3 regions of the Lentzea sp. NPDC006480 genome follow, and region 2 is predicted to be linked to each of the others. Evidence: riboswitches for the same ligand, from Rfam matches in the RefSeq annotation. Region 2 holds a riboswitch; each other region holds the start of a gene.
The links. A riboswitch is a leader RNA that binds a small molecule or an ion and turns the genes downstream of it on or off. The one in region 2 is predicted to bind cobalamin.
Positions count from the first base shown of each region.

Region 1: it holds a riboswitch for cobalamin, as region 2 does, so the genes downstream of both, ABZX92_RS30270 (iron ABC transporter permease) here and ABZX92_RS10285 (putative cobaltochelatase) in region 2, are expected to answer to the same signal.
Region 3: it holds a riboswitch for cobalamin, as region 2 does, so the genes downstream of both, cobN (cobaltochelatase subunit CobN) here and ABZX92_RS10285 (putative cobaltochelatase) in region 2, are expected to answer to the same signal.

Region 1 is NZ_JBEXPJ010000096.1:22,683-24,939, reverse strand. It holds gene ABZX92_RS30275 (ATP-binding cassette domain-containing protein) at 1-219, opposite strand, end outside; gene ABZX92_RS30270 (iron ABC transporter permease) at 219-1,268, opposite strand; cobalamin riboswitch at 1,272-1,410, opposite strand; gene ABZX92_RS30265 (hypothetical protein) at 1,485-1,844, shown strand; gene ABZX92_RS30260 (hypothetical protein) at 1,801-2,257, opposite strand, start outside.
Region 2 is NZ_JBEXPJ010000018.1:43,925-46,181, forward strand. It holds gene ABZX92_RS10280 (beta-eliminating lyase-related protein) at 1-692, shown strand, start outside; cobalamin riboswitch at 731-856, shown strand; gene ABZX92_RS10285 (putative cobaltochelatase) at 895-2,257, shown strand, end outside.
Region 3 is NZ_JBEXPJ010000203.1:10,328-12,584, forward strand. It holds gene ABZX92_RS41095 (hypothetical protein) at 1-924, opposite strand, end outside; cobalamin riboswitch at 933-1,065, shown strand; gene cobN (cobaltochelatase subunit CobN) at 1,100-2,257, shown strand, end outside.

The DNA.
Region 1 (2,257 bases), on a different contig from region 2:
GGCAGCCAGCGAACGGGCGAGGTCGTGTCGCTTGTGGACGTTCGTGCCGTCGATCAGCACTGCGCCGGAGCTGGGCTTCAGAGCGCGGTAGACGCAACGCAACGTCGTCGACTTGCCGCTGCCGTTCGGGCCGACGATGCCGACCACCTCGTTCTCGGCCTCCAGCGAGATGTCCGAGATGATGCCCTGGACGGTGACGTCGAGAACCTCGATGCGCATCAACGTCCTCCGAACACGTAGGACTTGCGGCGCATGAGGAAGATGAAGCACGGCACCCCGATCGCGGCCGTGATGACGCCGAGCGGGAGCTCTTCCGGCGCGGCGAGCATGCGGGCGGCGACGTCGACCCACACGAGGAACGACGCTCCGGCAAGGGGTGCGAGCGGCAGCACTCGGCGGTGGTCCGCGTCGACGACCATGCGCGTGAGGTGCGGCAGCATCAGGCCGACGAACCCCACGGCGCCGCTGACCGCCACCAGCACACCGGTGATGCCCGCGGTGACGATGAACAGCTGCGTGCGGAACCGGTTGACCGGGACGCCGAGCGTGGTCGCGGTCTCGTCCCCCATCGCCAGCGCGTTGAGCTGCCGTGCCCTGGTCATCAGGTAGACGATTCCGGCAAGAGTCACCGCCGCGGCGACCGGCAGCGACTGCCAGTTCGCGCCGCCGAGGCTGCCCAGCAACCAGAACATCGCGCTGCGGGCGGCCTCACCGTGCGGAGCTTGGAACACCAGCAGCATCGCCACCGCCGAGAACCCGTACGCCAGCGCGGTTCCGGTCAGCACCAGCCGCAACGGGGTGAGCCCGCCACTCGTGCGCGCGGTGAGGTAGACCAGCGCGGTGGCGCCGAGCCCGGTCAGGAAAGCGCCCGCCGACAGCGCGTAGACGCCCAGGCCGGACAGCACGCCGAGCGTCGCCACGGCCGTCGCGCCGACGCTGGCCCCGGACGAGATGCCGAGCACGTAGGGATCGGCGAGGGCGTTGCGGACCATCGCCTGGATCGCCACGCCGACCGTGCTGAGGCCCGCGCCCACGACCGCGGCCAGCAGCACGCGAGGAAGCCGGATGTCCCAGACGATGTGGTACTGCCCGGCGAGGTCCGCGGGGACTGTGCCATCGGTGATGGCCGCCCGCAACAGCTCGACCGTGACGCCGAACGGGACGGAGACGGGGCCGAGCGCCACTCCCGCCACGATGCTGACGGCGAGCACGCCGACGAGCGCGCTGATCTTCGCGACCACAAATGCCCTTCCCGCAGTCCACGGCAGGAGTTCCGGTTTCACGCCGTGTGCGGGTATTCGGGCTCGTCCCCCCGGTGAGGGGACCTACCGTTGCGGGTCAGCGCCGGACTTCGACCGGACTTCCCCCGTGCACGACCTCCGCACCCTAACCCAAAGGCCATTGCACAGATCGCCGCGGAGACGCGTCTAACAGACATGGGGACACAGGAACGAAGACACGGCCGCCAGGGCGAGAGCCCTGTCTTGATCGGGTTCGCCATGCTCTGCTTCGGCGTGCAGACCACCAACCTCTGGTTGGAGCAGCTCGCCACCTGGCTGGACACGCTCTACTGCACGCCCGAGTACTGCCTGAACGTTCCGCAGGCGCTGACCGGTTGCGTGCTCGCGGCGGCACCGGTGGCAGCGTACTTCTGGCGCAAGGACGTGGCGGCCTATCTGGGCCTGTTCCTGGTCGGCCTGATGGGCATGTTGCTCATCGCGACCGACCAGGACAGCCCGCTCGCCTACTTCTGGGTGCTGCCGGCCGCGTTCTTCGTGGCAGCGCTGGTGTTCGTGCCGGTCACAGCGCTCCTCCTGCGCCGAAGCCGGGCTCGAAGCGCCTGAAGTACTCCAGGCAGTTCGCCATCTGGTGCTCGACGAGACCGAACTTCGGGGTGTCGTCCGGCTCCAGCATCGCGAGCACGTCGACGGAGTCGGTCGTCTTCTCGCCGGGCACGAGGATCTCGGCCCGGTCGCCCGGGAAAATCGACACCTTGTGCCCGACGTGCCACACGTCGCGCCTGGCTCCCTTCACCAGCACCTTCCACGGCGGGGTGAACTCCTCGGTGTTCTCGAGCTCGCCGCGAATCTTGAGCAGCGCGTCGAACACGGACTCGCCGGTCGTCATCCGGCGGCCGAACGGACCGTAGACCGCCATCGTGATCTCCTTCATGGTCCGCGCCTGCCACACGACGCGGCCCACCCAGAGCTGTTCCTTGCCGGATGCCGGATCCTTGCCGTAGAGCGGGATGTTCCGC
Region 2 (2,257 bases):
ACGCGCTGACCGTGCTGTCCGGCCTCCGCCCGGTCAAGGTCCGCAACGACGAGGTCGCCACCTGCCCCGAACCGTTCGGCACGCTGCTGCTCGAAGTCCCGGACCGCGAGGCCGGCTTCATCCTCCCGACCTGGGACGAGCTGACCGCGACGGTCGACGCCGCCCGCGATCGCGACGCCGTGGTGCACCTCGACGGCGCCCGCCTCTGGGAGAGCACCCACGGCCTCGGCAAGCCGCTTCCCGAGATCGCGGGCCTGTTCGACTCGGTCTACGTGTCGTTCTACAAGTCGCTCGAAGGCATCTCCGGCGCCGCGCTGGCCGGCACCCAGGACTTCATCGACCAGGCACGCGTCTGGCGTCACCGCTACGGCGGCATGCTCTTCCAGCAGTGGCCCGCCGCTCTCTCCGCCCTGCACGGCCTGGACACCGTGCTGCCCCGCCTGGGCGCCCAGGTGCAGCACGCCAAGGTCGTGGCGGCGGCGATGGGACTGCCCGAACCGCACACCCACCAGTTCGCGCTGCACCTGCCCGGCGACCCGGCCCGGCTCAAGGAGCTGAGCGGCAAGTTCCTCGGCGGCTTCTGGCGGGACGGCACGCTCGCCAAGACCGAGATCACGGTCGCCGAGCCCGCGCTGGAGTGGACGGCGGACGAGGTCGGGGAGGCCTGGGCGGAGTTCCAGAGCCTGATCTAGGGCGACGTCGCTCACCTGGCTGTTGGACCCGGCGGTGCGAAGTGCGACGATGCCGGGGCTGTGAGGGGAGCGCGAGGAAGCCGGTGTGAGTCCGGCGCCGTGCCCGCGACTGTGACCAGGCCAGCCCTGGGAGCCAGGAACTCGCCCCCTCTTCATTCGACCGGCCACGGGCGTGGACACCCGAGGAAGGACTTCGCTGAGCATGTACCCCTTTTCGGCTGTCGTCGGACATGACGACCTCCGGCTGGCCCTGCTGCTGAACGCCGTGCACCCCGGCATCGGCGGCGTTCTCGTCCGCGGCGAGAAGGGGACCGCGAAGTCGACCATCGTGCGTGCCCTTGCCGCGCTGCTGCCGGAGCTGGACGTCTCGCGGAACTGCCGCTTCGGCTGCGTCCCCGGCAGCACCGACTGCCCCGACGCGCCGCACGAGGGAGCCGAGCGGCGGCCAGCCAAGCTCGTCGAACTGCCGGTGGGCGCCACCGAGGACCGCCTGGTCGGCTCGCTCGACCTGGAGAAGGCCCTGACCGAGGGCGTGCGGGCGTTCCAGCCGGGCCTGCTCGCCGCCGCGCACCGGGGCGTGCTCTACGTCGACGAGGTCAACCTGCTTCACGACCACCTCGTCGACCTGCTGCTCGACGCCGCCGCGATGGGCCGTGCACACGTCGAACGCGAAGGCGTGTCCATCTCGCACCCGTCCCAGTTCCTGCTGGTCGGCACGATGAACCCCGAGGAAGGCGAGCTTCGGCCGCAGCTGCTCGACCGGTTCGGGCTCACGGTCGCGGTGAAGGCCGCGCGCGACGTCAGCATCCGCACCGAGGTCATCCGCCGCCGGCTCGCCTACGAAGCCGATCCCACAGGATTCGCCGCCAGGTGGGCCGAGGAAGACGCCAAGCTCAAGCAGCAGATCACCCACGCACGCGAAAACCTTCCCCAAGTGTCTCTTCCGGACAGTGAGCTGCGCCGGATCGCCGCTGTCTGCGCGGCTTTCGAGGTCGACGGCATGCGCGCCGACCTCGTCGTCGCCCGCGCCGCCACCGCCCACGCGGCCTGGCGAGGCGCGACCCAGGTCGAAGAGCTGGACGTGGAAACCGCCGTCCGGCTCGCCCTCCCGCACCGCCGCAGGCGCGACCCGTTCGACGAGCCCGGCATCGAGGAGCAGCAGCTCGAAGACGCCATGCGCGAGGCGGCCGAGCACGCCAACGACGACGGCGGCCCGGACGACGACGGCCCCGGCGGCGGTGAGCTCCCCGAACCGCAGGAAGGTCCGGCAGGCAACGGAAACGCGCCCAACGACCGTCCGGCCCCGGAACCCGCCCCGGCGTTCAAGGCCAGGCTGCTGGAAGTCCCCGGAGTCGGAGAAGGCGCGCCGGGCAAGCGTTCCAGGGCCCGCGCCCGCACCGGCCGGATCGTCCGTTCGTCCAAAGTGGACGGAAGTGGGCTCCACCTCGTCGACACGCTCCTGAACGCCGCACCGCACCAGCGCGAACGCGGCCGCAGCGGCCCCGGACTCCTCCTGACGGCAGCAGACCTGCGCAAGGCCGTGCGGGAGGGCAAGGAGTCCAACC
Region 3 (2,257 bases), on a different contig from region 2:
CTGGGGGGATCGGGTCCCCATCCCAATCATCTCAAGCGGGTCTGACAGTTCTGGGCGGGCGAGCCATTCCTGCACGTCGGCGCGGACGTCGGAGAGCGACTTGGCGCAACCGGGGCGTCCGGTGCACGCGCTCACGCCGTGCCAGGGGGAGGCCGGGTCGGTGATCAAGCCGGAGACGTCGGTTCCCGCGGGGACGACCAGGCTGCGCCACGGGGTCAGCCGGACCGGGACGCCGGGCAGGAGTTGAGCGTCCAGGCGGCCCAGCGGCACGCCCGGAGTGGTCGGGGAAGGTGCGACAGGCGTCACAGCCGGGGTGATGCGCGCGGCGTCGGTGGTGCCGAAGTGCTCGGTGATCTTTCGCACACCGTCGTCCACTTCGGACAGGCGCCAGGCACTTCCGCGCAGCTCCTGGAAGAGGCGGGCGGCGGTCACCACGGCGTCGACCGGATCGTGGACACGCACACCTGTATCGGTCCCGGCCAGCAGCAGGACGTCGTCGACCCGGCCGAAGTCGCCGCCCAGGCCGCTCACCGACGAGCCGACCGTCACCAGGAAACGGCCTGGTAGCGAGGCCAGTGCCGGGTCGGCGCACAGGGCGGCGTCCAGGGCGTCCACCAGCGGCTGGTTGGGCTCCAGCGGCGCGGCGATGATGTTGCGGATGCGCTCGTGCGTGTCCGAAGGCAGCAAGCCCGCCGCACGGAGCCGCGCACCGAGCTCCAGGCCGTCCGCCAGGCCCCTGATCTGGAGATTCGCCCGCGAGGTCAGCTCCAGCGAGCCACTGCCGAGCTCCAGCGCGGCAAGCCGGACCACGTCCCACTGAGCTGCCGAAAGGGTGCCGCCCGGGACCCGGATGCGGGCGAGGCCGCCGTCGGCTGCCTGATGCAGCTCGACCGCGCCAGGGCAGGCATCCGGGTGACTACGCATAGGTCGGACTGTAACCCGCCGGTTAGGGTGAGCCCGAACGACGAAGCGCAGGAGGAAGCCGGTGTGAATCCGGCGCGGTCCCGCCACTGTGACCAGCACCCGCTGGGAGTCAGGAACTCTGCTTCGCCAGTCACCCGCAACCTGGGGCGCGGACCCCACGAGGGATGGAGCCTGCGTGATCCTGCTGCTGTCGACCTCCGACACCGACCTGCTTTCGGCGCGTGCCAGTGGTGCCGAGTACCGGCTCGGCAACCCCGCCCGGCTCACGGCCGACGACCTGCCCGCGCTGATCGACGGCGTCAGCCTCGTGGTGGTGCGCATTCTCGGCGGGCGCCGGATGTGGGAGGAAGGGCTCGACTGGCTGCTGGCCAGCGGGTTGCCCGTGGTGGTGCTCGGTGGTGAGCAGCAGCCGGACGCCGCGTTGATGGAGCTGTCGACGGTGCCGGGCGGCGTCTGTGCCGAGGCGCACCTCTACCTCGCGCACGGCGGCTCGCAGAACCTCACCGAGCTGCACAAGTTCCTCGAAGACACGATTCTGCTGACCGGGCACGGGTTCGCGCCGCCACAGGCCACGCCGACGTGGGGAGTGCTGGAACGTCCGCAAACAGGTGAAGGCCCGACCGTCGCGGTGCTCTACTACCGGGCGCACCACGTCGCGGGGAACACCGCGTTCGTGCACGCGTTGTGCGACGCGATCGAGGCCAAGGGCGGGAAGCCGCTGCCGGTGTTCTGCTCGTCGCTGCGCACGGCCGAGCCCGAGCTGCTGGACACGCTGAGGCAGGCCGACGCGCTGATCGTCACGGTGCTGGCCGCGGGTGGCACGAACCCCGCGAAGGCGTCGGCGGGTGGCGACGACGACGCGTGGGACGTCGGTGCGCTGGCGGCGCTCGACGTGCCGATCCTGCAAGGGTTGTGCCTGACGTCGAGCCGCGAGTCGTGGGACGAGAACGACGACGGACTGTCCCCTTTGGACACTGCGACGCAGGTGGCGATCCCCGAGTTCGACGGACGGATCATCACGGTTCCGTTCTCGTTCAAGGAGATCGACGAGGACGGCCTCACGGTCTACGTCGCGGATCCGGAACGGGCGCTGCGCGTCGCCGGCATCGCGGTCCGGCACGGCAAGCTGCGCCACATCCCCGCCAAGGACCGCAAGATCGCGGTGATGCTGTCGGCCTACCCGACCAAGCACTCCAGGATCGGCAACGCGGTCGGCCTCGACACGCCCGCGTCCACCGTCCGGCTGCTCAAGGCCATGGAGGATCACGGCTACGACATCGGCGACAAGCTGCCCGGTGTGCGGGAGCTGGACGGCGACGCGTTGATCCACGCG